DNA from 3 places in the Lysinibacillus sp. 54212 genome. Region 3 is predicted to be linked to each of the others. Evidence: riboswitches for the same ligand, from Rfam matches in the RefSeq annotation. Region 3 holds a riboswitch; each other region holds the start of a gene.
The links. A riboswitch is a leader RNA that binds a small molecule or an ion and turns the genes downstream of it on or off. The one in region 3 is predicted to bind cobalamin.
Positions count from the first base shown of each region.

Region 1: another riboswitch for cobalamin. It lies ahead of cobJ (precorrin-3B C(17)-methyltransferase); the one in region 3 lies ahead of V4T18_RS04165 (ATP:cob(I)alamin adenosyltransferase).
Region 2: another riboswitch for cobalamin. It lies ahead of V4T18_RS11710 (glutaredoxin family protein); the one in region 3 lies ahead of V4T18_RS04165 (ATP:cob(I)alamin adenosyltransferase).

Region 1 is NZ_JBAFWZ010000017.1:30,451-34,667, forward strand. It holds gene cobK (precorrin-6A reductase) at 1-624, opposite strand, end outside; gene cobJ (precorrin-3B C(17)-methyltransferase) at 634-2,283, opposite strand; cobalamin riboswitch at 2,417-2,600, opposite strand; cobalamin riboswitch at 2,721-2,903, shown strand; gene V4T18_RS12610 (energy-coupling factor ABC transporter permease) at 3,034-3,777, shown strand; gene V4T18_RS12615 (energy-coupling factor ABC transporter substrate-binding protein) at 3,779-4,078, shown strand; gene cbiQ (cobalt ECF transporter T component CbiQ) at 4,065-4,217, shown strand, end outside.
Region 2 is NZ_JBAFWZ010000015.1:30,216-34,432, forward strand. It holds gene nrdE (class 1b ribonucleoside-diphosphate reductase subunit alpha) at 1-1,137, opposite strand, end outside; gene nrdI (class Ib ribonucleoside-diphosphate reductase assembly flavoprotein NrdI) at 1,112-1,501, opposite strand; gene V4T18_RS11710 (glutaredoxin family protein) at 1,498-1,725, opposite strand; cobalamin riboswitch at 1,872-2,046, opposite strand; gene V4T18_RS11715 (histidine phosphatase family protein) at 2,091-2,690, opposite strand; gene V4T18_RS11720 (pyridoxal phosphate-dependent aminotransferase) at 2,659-3,747, opposite strand; gene cbiB (adenosylcobinamide-phosphate synthase CbiB) at 3,704-4,217, opposite strand, start outside.
Region 3 is NZ_JBAFWZ010000004.1:75,100-79,316, reverse strand. It holds gene V4T18_RS04170 (hypothetical protein) at 1-1,174, shown strand, start outside; cobalamin riboswitch at 1,277-1,457, shown strand; gene V4T18_RS04165 (ATP:cob(I)alamin adenosyltransferase) at 1,607-2,149, shown strand; gene V4T18_RS04160 (ABC transporter substrate-binding protein) at 2,146-3,096, shown strand; gene V4T18_RS04155 (bifunctional adenosylcobinamide kinase/adenosylcobinamide-phosphate guanylyltransferase) at 3,192-3,752, shown strand; gene cobS (adenosylcobinamide-GDP ribazoletransferase) at 3,752-4,217, shown strand, end outside.

The DNA of each region.
Region 1 (4,217 bases), on a different contig from region 3:
AACCTTGCCGCTTTCCTTCGTAATAACAAGCGTTGTCTCGTACTGCTTGTAGAGCGCTACGTTTAGCTCTTTAGAAAATGGTCCTTGGATTGCGATTATATCTCGTTGTTTTACACCAAGCCCATCACACTTTTCCATATTTTCTTTATTCGGTAGCATTCTGCATACTAATCGGATAGCCGGCTCGTCTAGCAATTCCTTTGTAAAGGTTGCCAGTGTTTTACTGCCTGTTGTCAGCATGACTGTACCATTGTGAGATTTTGCTGCCCTCGCTGCCTCCTCGTATGTTTCTACCTCCGTCACAAGGGGATGCTTATATGTTTCTAGTGGCCTCTCGTATCGAATGTATGGAATATTCAGACTTGAGGAGGCTAGCATTGCTGTTTTAGATGCTTCCTCTGCATACGGATGACTCGCATCCACAATACAAGTAGCGCCGATTTTATTTATCAACGTCTCCATATCTTGAGCTGTTAATCGACCAATACTAGTGTGCACTCCTGCCTCTTGTAAGCTATGCGCCGCTGACTCAGTAACAACAGTCGCAAGCAGCTCATGCCCTTGCGACTGTAACACTACCGCAAGCTCCCTCGCATCACTAGTGCCTGCTAAAAATAAAATCATAATAGCCTCCTAATCTCCACAAGGTGCTTCTTCGATTTCGATTTTGCAGCTCATATCATGGTAGTTATAATGCAAAATTTTCTTCACACGCTTGAAATATTTAAATAATCGTTCGTTCGGATGAGCATTCTCTTTATATTCTTCAATTATCCTTGAGAGCAGTGGTACCAGCTCTTCTGGTGCTAAACCTTCCACAACAGGCTGTGCTGCATGAGCAGTTCTCCCAACAGGCTTCGCTCCAATGAATAAGTCAAATTTTTTCTTACGATATACGATACCAATATCATCAAACACCGCGCGATAGCACGCCATACCACAGCCATTAAATCCAATATGTAGTTCCTTCGGTAGCTTCATCCCACCAAGAGTCTCCATAATCTCCTCTGCATATGGAATCGACTCAGCCTTTTCTCCGTAGCAGAAATCACAGGCCTTAACATTTAACACATCGCCCATCGGTAAGACGAGCAGCCCCTCTGCCTTGATAGCTTCCACTACTGCTTGTGGATTCTCAGTTGGCAATTTCACTAGGAAGCGATGGTCAGGTGTATATTCAAATGTTCCCTTTTCCCCAACAATTTCAGCGAGCTTCTGTAGCTGCCTTGGTGAAATGATTTTATTTGCTACACCAGGAGATACGGCAAACTCAAATATAGATTCAATTGGCTGACTCACGATAAACGGATTATCAATTTTTTGATTCGTTACAAGTGCCAATGCTTTTTGAGCTAGCCTAAGCGAAGGTACTTTCGGTTCCATTTTTTTTAGTGGAACTGGGTTCTGTATGGCAACAATTTTTTCATAGCCCGCCTTCGCTTCCCCTGTTTCCTGATCTAATGCCCACGGTTCGGCTTCTTTTTTCAAGCGCTGATGCGGTTTCCATATTTGCTTTTCATCACCGAGCGTATATTTCCGTTGATAGCCGCGCGGTGTGATAATTTTATTATCATAAAAAAAGGTCGATGAGTTACCTACAACAACTGTTGTGAGCATGCCGATATCATGCTCTAGCATTTCTGCTAATGTTGTCAAAACGATATTTTGTGTATCTCGGTAAGCACTTTTTACAAGTCCCACAGGTGTATCTGGTGAACGATACTTCAATAAAATCTTTTGCGCCTCCACGATTTGACGAGTACGACGGCCTGATTTCGGGTTATAAAAGGCGATTACAAAATCAGCCATTGCTGCTGCCTCAATTCGTTTTTCAATAACCGTCCACGGCGTTAAGTGATCACTTAAGCTGATCGTACAAGAGTCATGCATAACGGGTGCACCTAGTAAGCTTGCACAGGAATTAATCGCCGAGATGCCAGGTACAACCTCTACCTCGATCCCCGTTGCTTCTTTCCACCCTTTTTCGATGAGTACCTCATAAACAAGACCTGCCATTCCATACACACCCGAGTCTCCGCTCGATATTACCGAAACGATGTGTCCCGCTTCCGCCTGCTTTACCGCTTCCTGAGCACGCGACACTTCCTCCGTCATGCCTGTACTAACAATCGTTTTAGCTGTTACTAAATGCTGGATTAACTCAACATATGTTTTATAGCCCATGATGTGGTCACTTTGCTGTAGAGCATCGACAGCCCGTTTTGTAATATGCTCTCTGTCTCCAGGACCAAAGCCTACAACGAAGATCTTTCCCTTAACCATAGCTCTCCCTCCTCAAAAAAAATGCCCGCACCTCTTTTCAAAAAGAGATACAGGCATGTGAAATTCTATACAAAAAATGCATACAAAAGCACAAGAACATTATTGTCCCGCCTATACTTCTCCCTCCGAAAAGTAAGTGTCGTTTAAATAAGCAGGTTTCCTGGCTTGAGCGTCGCTTTACTTTCACATCTTCCCATCATAATGACAGTGATTTATTGTGATTTCATCAGCTTTACAGTAGCGGGGGCTGCATTAGATTTTCACTAATTTCCCTTTTACCTCACAAAATCGTGAGCACTTATTTAAAATTGCAAAAATTAAATTAATATTAAAATAACATAGATAAAAGAAAATTGATATGCTTTTAAATTTTTTTATATTTCAAACTTTTTCGTGACAAACCTATTTTTTAAATGCTAGAATCTTTATCAATGACGATAACCTAATGATTTTTTGGTGCTAACCTTTAGCTTAATAGGGAAGACGGTGTGAGTCCGTCGCTGTCCCGCAACTGTAACTCTGAGCAGATTACTAGAAGAGCCACTGCGATTCTTTCGTGGGAAGGCTTGTAAAATGCAATGAAGAGAAGCCAGGAGACCTGCCAGAAATGACGTACTATTCAACCTACGAGGATAGGTGCGAAAGAGAAAGCAAATTAAGATTTGCTTTTTTAGTGTTGCACTTCTTCTCCTGAAAGGTGCTTTTTTTATTGCACTTTTTTCGTCAAATAATCAAAAAGGAGAAAGAAAGATGAAGCATTTATTACCAAAGCTTGGGTACTTCGGAGTTGTACTATTATTCATACCGAAACAAGCGCACGCCATGCATATCATGGAAGGATTTTTACCAATAGGATGGGCTATCTTTTGGGGAGCACTCTGCTTACCATTCTTAATAAAAGGGATTAGCTCAATTCGAAGCGTCGTAAAGGATAATCCAGAAAGTAAACTATTACTTGCCTTATCAGGAGCATTTACATTTGTGCTATCTGCATTAAAAATTCCATCTGTTACAGGGAGTTGCTCTCATCCAACAGGTGTGGGCTTAGGCTCTATATTGTTTGGACCATTCGTAATGAGCGTACTTGGCTCAATCGTATTACTATTCCAATCACTCCTACTTGCCCACGGTGGTTTAACTACATTAGGAGCTAATATTTTTTCAATGGCGATCGTTGGTCCCTTTATCGCTGTAGGTGTTTATAAATTAGCAATAAAATGGGGACTGTCCCTTAGTATCGCTGTATTTTTCGCTGCCATGTTAGGTGATCTCGGTACATATGTGATGACATCAGTTCAACTCTCACTAGCGTTCCCGGCAGAAGTGGGTGGAATACTAGGCTCATTCCAAAAATTTGCGAGCATTTTCGCACTAACCCAAATTCCTTTAGCTGTTAGTGAAGGGTTATTAACGGTTATCATTATGAATTTCTTACAAAAGTACAATATGAACGAGCTAGTACAATTACGAATTTTAAAGGCAAAGGAGAGCTAATATGTTGAAGAAAAATTTGATTCTATTCCTACTTGTTGTCCTTTTAGCCATCTTGCCTGTTCTATTTTTAAAGGATGCAGAATTTGGCGGAGCAGATGGAGAGGCAGAGGAGGCAATTACTGAAATTGCTAATGATTATGAGCCTTGGTTTAATGCGATTTGGGAGCCTCCAAGTGGGGAAATTGAAAGCTTATTATTTGTGCTACAAGCGGTCATCGGCTCAATAATTATCGGCTATTTCATTGGGTATACTCGTGGTAAACACTCGAAAAACTCATCAAAACAGCATGCTAAACATTGATTTTCTTTCACACCATAACGCACTGAGAAGGGTTGCCGCTAGTCAAAAGCTTCTCTTTGCAATAAGTGCATTACTTGCAGTTACGATTTCCAGAAATAATGAGATTGCCCTTTGGACACTACTTTTTATGAGTAGTGTC
Region 2 (4,217 bases), on a different contig from region 3:
ACATAGATTAGACATTTTTACGCGACCAATGCTCTTTAACGGATGTGCTTCATTCACATTATCATCAAAAATTTCAAACGGATAGCCCGATTCAAACTGTGCCTTCTTAATTTCTGTATAAAGCTTACGTGCATTTAAACGTTTTAGCTTGCGAATGTTTGGATTATCGAGTAACTCGTAATACATTTCGCTCATGCTAATTTCAGACATGCGCTTGCCGTATTCCTTATAAATATCGTAAGAGCTAAATAACACAATATCTTTATTTCGCTTCATTAGCTCAAAGAAGATTGTTGGAAGGATAACACCTGTAGATAATGTTGCTAAGCGAATTTTTTCATCTGCATTTGGTTTTTTCGAGGAAATAAAATTCTCAATATCTCCGTGGAAAATGTTTAAGTACACAACACCTGAACCGTTACGCTGTCCTAATTGGTTGGAATAGGAGAAGGAGTTTTCTAGCAGCTTTGCAACAGGCATTACACCACTAGCTCTGTTCAAAATCCCTTTAATTGGATCACCTAATGGACGTAAATCAGTTAAATTTACACCGACACCACCACCAAGACGTGATAGCTCTAAGCAGTAGCCAATATTTTCGGCAATGCTATTCATCGTGTCATCCATTGTTAGCTTAAAGCAGCTTACTAACTCTCCGCGCGCTTTTTTACCACTATTCAATGCAGTAGGTGTAGCAGGCTGGTATGCTTCCATCATCGCTTCGACAGCTTTTTCTGCCAACCTTTCATCACCTTGTGCGAGATAAAGGGCGATAATAACGATACGATCCTCGTACTTTTCTAAAATTTCCTTGCCATCTCGACTTTTCATCGCATAGCTTTCGTAAAATTTGCTTGCACTCATAAAGGATGGGAAGCGGAACTTATAAGCGTATGCTTTTTTATACATACTTTTTATAAATGCTGGCGTATATTGGTCGATAAATTCTTTTTCATAATAGCCTTCATCGACTAAGTATCGAATTTTTTCCTCTACGTCGATAAAGTAACGCATACGAACGTTAACATCCTCTAAAAAGTATCGGCGTGTTGCTTCTTTATCCTTCGCTAAATCGAGCTCACCAGTTGCATGATAGCGATTTAATACTTCATTATTTAACTTCAAGTATTGTTTCATAGTCATCCTCTTTCACACAATCATTATAAAATGCAAGGATTGCCTCATAATCCTTTGAAAACCCTCGTAAATCAATCTTTCTAACTAGCGGTATATGGTAGTCTGAAGCGAGTTTATCACCAGCAAGTCCAAAAACATCTAAACCAAAATTACTGTTTCCACTAACGACAATCCCTTTACATAACGTAGCGTTCTGTTCCATAAAGGCTTGGACAACAGCGGGCACATCACCAAGTCCATCTGTGTACGTACAAAGGATAAATGGTGTTTCAATTACTGTATCTTTTGTAATTTCGATAGCTGGTAGGTTTAGTTTTTGGACAATATAGCGTACATTCCCTGTTCGACTAGCATAGGCAATCACTGCGTAAGCATCTCAATTCGCGATACAATCTCCTGCACATCATGAATTAGTTCGCCTTCAACCTCTAAAATAGGAACACTCATCAAGCCAGCATTGATAATTTTTTCTTTTGCTTGCTCATTGTGATCAATATTAATCATTTCAACTGAATCGAATCCAGCTTGCACTAACTCAGATTTCACCCATAGGCATTTTGGACAAATTGTTTTTGTGTATAATTTCATTTTTTCATTCCTCATTTCATTAATTTATGTATAGTCTCCGTTATCCCTAAACATGGGACAAAAATAAAAAGACTACCTCAAATGTGAGATAATCTAAAATGGACACACTAAAGCTTCGCATCCATTTACTCTACCCCGAAGAAATGTACTGTCTTTTTATTGAGGCGGTCTCCTGGCTCATCTTCATCACTTCTTACACCTTCCCGTTGGAACAGTGGTATCACGTAAGTCGCTCGGATTTACAGTTGCGGGGACAGCGCTAGATTTTCACCAGCTTCCCTTTCAACTACATATAGTAGTACCTAAATAAAAAATAACACAATATATTGTGATTCAACGATTTCAAGTATAGCATGACCAATCTTTTACTGTAAATAAGTATTTTGTACTTTCCTCAAGGTAAACTCCTGAATTTCCCAAATACCGTCACAATAATTTAGCTTTACAACACCACAGCTAGGGATTAAATCGGATAAAGAATGGAGTCTTTCACCGCTTAATTTCCACAACAAACAATGAATAGCGATCCCGTGTGATACCATTATGATATTTTTTTCATTTTTTTGAGCAACACTTTGCAAGCAGGCATGCATTCTATTTGCTACTGACTGAAATGTTTCCTGAGTGGTCGGTTGAAAAGATTGAGGTGAACACACATATTGCTCGTAACAAGGATCTCTTTCCAAATATTGAAGCTCTTTTCCTTGCCACTCACCTAAAAATATTTCCTTTAGCCGCGCATCAATCACTGGCTCCTGGGCTGGTACAATAAGTCGGGCAGTAGAAATCGCCCGCCCTAAGTCACTGCTATAAACAGTATCGATATCCATTCCCTGAAAAGTATACTGAAGCGCCCTTGCTTGCTGTACTCCTAATTCGGTTAATTCCGAGTCAAGCCAGCCCTGTAACTTGCCTAGCTTATTCCACTCCGTCTCACCGTGTCTTACTAGGTAAATTGTTTTCATATTCCACAAACCTTTTAGTAAATTCATTCATTGCTTCTTCATCCTTCATGCCAATCCGAAACCACTGACCATCCAAGCCGATATAGTTTTCCGTATGCCGTAACACGATTCCATGCTGAAGGAAATATAGATAGGCTTCCGGTACACTCCACCCCATCGGTAGTTTGAATGTTAGAAAGTTGGCTTCGCTAGCCGTTACAGCACAGCCATGTTGCATTAAAAAATGACTCATAGCCGTTCGCATTTTCGTACTATTTTCACCAGATATTTGGACAAAGGCGGATTCTTCTAAGCATTGGCAGCCAATTGCAATCGCAATGCCGCTAACACTCCAATGAGGTAAATAATTGTAGATATTTGACGCATGCCTACTAACTAAATAGCCAAGGCGAACGCCAGCTAAAGCATACATTTTTGTCATTGATCGTAAGACAAATAAATTGGCATAGCGGACAGTTAAATCGATTACCGATTCTTTTTCATCCGTCCAATCCATAAACGCCTCATCAACAACTACGGCACAGCCAACCTTTTCACCGTAAGCTAATAGCTCTTCAATTTCCTCACGAGCTGTCAGAACACCCGTTGGATTATTTGGGTTGCAAAGGTAAATTACGTCACCCTTGTCCATCGCCTTTTTTAGTGCTTGCATCGGTAGCTTATAGAGACAAATATCCTCTACAACAATCGACTCCACATGAACGTTTTGCTGTAAAAGCGTTCGTTTATATTCAGAAAAGGAGGGCTCCACAATAATGGCATGCTTTTCTCTAAAAAACTGCGCGATTGCCATTAGTAATTCCGCTGCCCCATTCCCTACTACAACAAAATCATTAGGCACTCTGTGAACGCTAGCTACTTTACTCCGAAAAGGTTCTGCAAGCATATCTGGATAACTTCCGACACTTTCCAACAACGCTGGCCAAAGCTTTTTAATCGATGAAGGACTCCCTAGAACATTCACATTTTCACTTAAATCATAAATCTTTTCAGGCATTGGTAACTGAAGTTGCCTATATAAAGCCAATGCATTTGCTCCATGCGCAGGTAATGCCAAAAATGATCCCTCCAATCAGTAGTAAAAAGTAAATTGTGACGGTATACATATGTCGAACAGTAAGCTTAATATGCTCTCGGTTCATGACGACAAGTGGCTCCCCCATAAACGCTCGAAAGGATTGCTTTCCACCATAGGAATTATTGCCACCTAAACGAATCCCTAGTTGATAAGCCGTAGCTGCCTCTAAATAGCCGCTATTAGGACTTGGATGTTTTTTCGCATCTCTCTTCCATTTATTCCATCGTTCCGCCAAAGGTAGCTTTTTTACATTTTTGGTTGTAAGCAAAATCAATAACCCTGTTAGACGACTCGGAATGTAGTTCGCAATATCATCTAATTTTGCTGCAATGTAGCCAAATTGACTGTAGCGCTCATTCTTATACGCAACCATAGAATCTAATGTGTTAATCGCTTTATAAATCCACGCACCGATTGCACCAAATAGAAGAGCATAAAATAATGGAGCG
Region 3 (4,217 bases):
TCCTGAGGACGGCTTTGAGTGGGTAATGGACCATAACCATTATATTCCAGTTGCATTATTTGGAGGCATTATTACAGATGAAAAAATCACTTCTGTTAAAGTCATGCAGCAAACGCTAGAGCAACAGGGAACAGTATTCCAACTAAACGATATGAAAGTCTGGTACGCAGTTTTCGATACGTTAGAATCTGGTACACCCGACCCACTAAAGATAGAAGCGTATAACGACGGGCAGCAGGTAGTATGGCGACACGGTATTTATGATAATGGTTTAGAAAGTGGCTTAGTTCAAAAGGATAAAGGCGGCAATATTAGTAAATCCATCACTATTTACAAGCCGGATGAAACTGTGAGCTACCTTGAAAAGCATGAGGTAGAGTATAGTGGTGATGGTTCTGAGGCGTCGATAATTAACTTTATTTACGAGCAAGCGAAAACGTTCAATGTCACCCTTAATAGTTATAGCTTTGAAAACAATGGGGCGTCTCTCATTTTAGATTTGGGAGAAGGGGTTTTTAATATACAGGGCTCTACTGGCGGCTCGATGTTTGCTGGTACGATTAATGGATCATTTTTTGAATATTTCCCAGCTCTCCAGCAAATTACCTTTACCCATAACGGCTCCTATGATGCGATTTTAGATCATTTTATGGTAGGTGAACCATACAAGAGACCGACTGAAGAACAGGAGCTTACTAATTTAACTTCGCTCGTTTTTAGTCATTTGTATAATGGAGAGTATGAGAAATTATCGGCAATGGTAGATCCATCTGAGGGCCTTACATTCTCATTGTTTGCTGACTTCGGTAACAAACCAGGGTACGGTGGGGATTATGTAAACCTTAAGCCGGATGAGCTAGTAAATGCTAAAAATCAACAAATTGATTGGGGACATGATGATAGCAATCGAGAGTTTAAAATGACATTGGAAGAATATGTGCAAACTATTTTGTTAAAGGTGAATGGAAAAGACTTTGTTTATGACACAGTTACATTTAACGGTCAGGCTGTTCAATTTGGCGGGGTTTTAAATACTATTCATGCAAATTATCCGAATGCGAAGTATATAGAGTATTACTCTAGCCAATCCTCTCAAGCCCTGCGATTCATTTTCCATAAATCGGGAGGGGGATGGTATTTAATCGGCATTGCGAGAGATGTACCTACAGGTTAATCTATACAATATTTTATGTAATATTGTACAGAACTAGTTGTTTGCGATGATTTTCCCTTAAATTATTAAATTATTTGTCAATTTAGCTTTATTTATGTTACATTCTTTATCAGGTGAATAAGCTTGCAGGAAAGAGAAAAGGGAATTCGGTGAAAGGCCGAAGCTATGTCCGTAACTGTATGCGCTGATGAAATGAGAGGATACCACTGTCTATGGATGGGAAGGATCTCAGAAGTAAGTTGATGCGCGAGCCAGGAGACCTGTCTTTTTCTATTCGTAACAACACTCTTCGGAACTAAAGGGAATGTGCGGCAAATACGAATAACAAATAGTATTGTTTTTTGTCTTTCTGCCATCCATTTTCTGGGTGGCTTTTTCTGTTGGACGAAGTTGTTGTAGTATTTTGTAATGGTTGTGAAAGGGAGATAAGAATTGAAGAAAGATATGCGCTATAGCTGTTATCCGTTTATGCGTGAAAAAAGCTGTTTAGTAGACTACGAGATTCGTACAGATTGTTTAACGACTAGGGTGGGCGAGGTTTTTCCAGCATTAGCTGATAGTGAGGCTGAAAGGATAGTACTTGAAGATTTACGGATCATTCAGCCAAATGTTTATCATGCGAACGGCTCTGTCCGTGGCAAGCTTGCGATAACAGAAGAGGATTTACAATGGCTAAGTGACCGCTATGATTTTTATGTAGCGTATGTCCAACAAGAAATACAGCAATTCGTTTTGCCGCAAGGAACTGAAGCAGCAAGTCGATTACATAGCTGTCGAAGTGAGGCAAAAAAGTCTTACAGAGCTCTACATAAAGTAAGTGAGGAACGAGTAGTACCGGAAATTCTATTCGATTATTTAGGACTACTAGCAAATGTATTTTTTGTAATGGCAGTATATTTAAATAAACATGGGCATCACTCAGAAATAATTTTTGAAAGTAAATCTTATCCAAAAAGAAAGAAGGCAGAACAATGAAATTTAAAATGAAATGGGTAACACCAATTGCTGCAGCCCTACTATTAGCTGCATGTGGAACGGATGAAGACAAAAATGCAAAGCAAAATGAACAAGAGCAAGAAAAGCCGGAAGTAGCGGAAGGTCCTTATAAAGTTGTCGATGACCGTGATGAGGAAATTACATTTGATGAAGTACCAGAATCAATTATTTCACTTCAACCGAGTAATACAGAAATTTTATTCTCTCTAGGCGCTGGTGAAAAAATTATTGGTGCAACAGATTATGACACTTACCCAGAAGAGGCAAAGAAAATCGAACGTGTTTCAGATTCGATGACAATCAATGCTGAACGTATTATTGAATTAAATCCAGATGTTGTAATAGCATATACTGCCGGTGATCCAGCTCAAATCGAGCAGCTTGAAGCGGCTGGGCTAAAGGTATTTGTTATTGATTCGGCTGCATCATTTGATGATGTGTATGGCGATATTGTTCAACTTTCTGAGGTACTTCAAGTTGAGGATACTGGTGAGCAAGTTGTAAAAGATATTAAAGCTCAAATTGCGGCAGTTCAAGAAAAAACAGAAAAGCTTGATCAGAAGAAAAAAGTATATTTTGAAATTTCACCAGCTCCAGATATTTGGACAGCAGGTGGTAACACATTCCAACAAGAAATTTTAACAGCAGCTGGTGTGGAAAATGTATTTGAGGAACAAGACGGCTGGTTTAGTGCAGCAGAGGAAGATGTCATTACAAAGGATCCAGAAGTGATTTTAACATCTGTCTACTATACAGATGATGCAGTTGGTGAAATTTTAGCTCGTAATGGCTGGGATAAAATGCAAGCAATTATTAATAAAAATGTTTATTTAGTGGATGCTGATATCACATCTCGTCCAGCAACTCGTATTGGTGAAGCAGTTGAGCTAGTAGCAGAAACAGTATATCCTGATTTATTTAAATAGTCAGGGAGTAGGCTGGCATACGAATTAAATTTTAAAAATATGTCAAGAGCAAATCTATCATTAGATTTGCTCTTTTCAAGTAGAGGTTGGTGCCAATGGGAGGACGAATAATTTTTATAACTGGTGGCGTTAGAAGTGGTAAAAGTGCATTTGCAGAAAATTATGCCCAGCAGCTTGCTAAGAATAACAGTAAGTCCTTGCTCTATATTGCATCAGGTGTCTCATTTGATGAAGAAATGCAGCAGCGAATCAATAGGCATAAAATCGATCGTCTGCAAGCAGCTATTCCCTGGAAAACACTAGAAGTGCCAGACCGTTTCCCAACAAAATTTTCCGTTCTGTCTTCGGACTATGTTCTATTATGGGATTGTTTAACAACGTGGCTCACGAATATAATATTTAGGAACGAGCTTTCCCCAAATAGAGAAAAAAATATTACTTTAGCCGTTGAACAGTTACAAGATCAGCTAAAAGAATGGCAGCAAAAGGGTATAGTCGTATTATTAGTTTCAAATGAAGTGTTAGATGAAGGCGCCTCACGCTACTGGGAAGTAAATGAATATCGGCAAATTATAGGTAAATTACATCAATGGATTGTTGCACAATGTGATGAAGCCTATGAGTTAGATTCTGGCATTGAAAAGAGGTGGAAATAATGGGGTTAAGAACAGGGTTTACAGGTATTTTATTAGCGCTACAATTTTTCACCTCATTACCTATTAAATTTCAGCTACCGATTACACGAATGACAGCAACTGCAATGTACGGGGCTATCCCGCTACTAGGTATCGGTATGGGGAGTATACTTGCTGGAATAATAGTTTTGAATAATAGCTATTTGCAGTTTTCCTCCCTTTTTATTGCTATCCTGTTAGTTGTTGCTCACTTTATAATGACAGGTGGCTTGCATATGGACGGAGTTGTTGATACTGGAGATGCCTTTTTCTCTTATAGAGATAAGGAAAGGCGTCTTGAAATATTAGATGATCCTCGTGTAGGGGCATTTGGTGCAATGACACTCGTCATTTTTGTACTGCTGAAAGTAGCAGTTTTATACGAGCTTTTATTACATAGCATCCCTATCTATTATTTTATTGTCCTACCGTTTATGGCACGGTTAT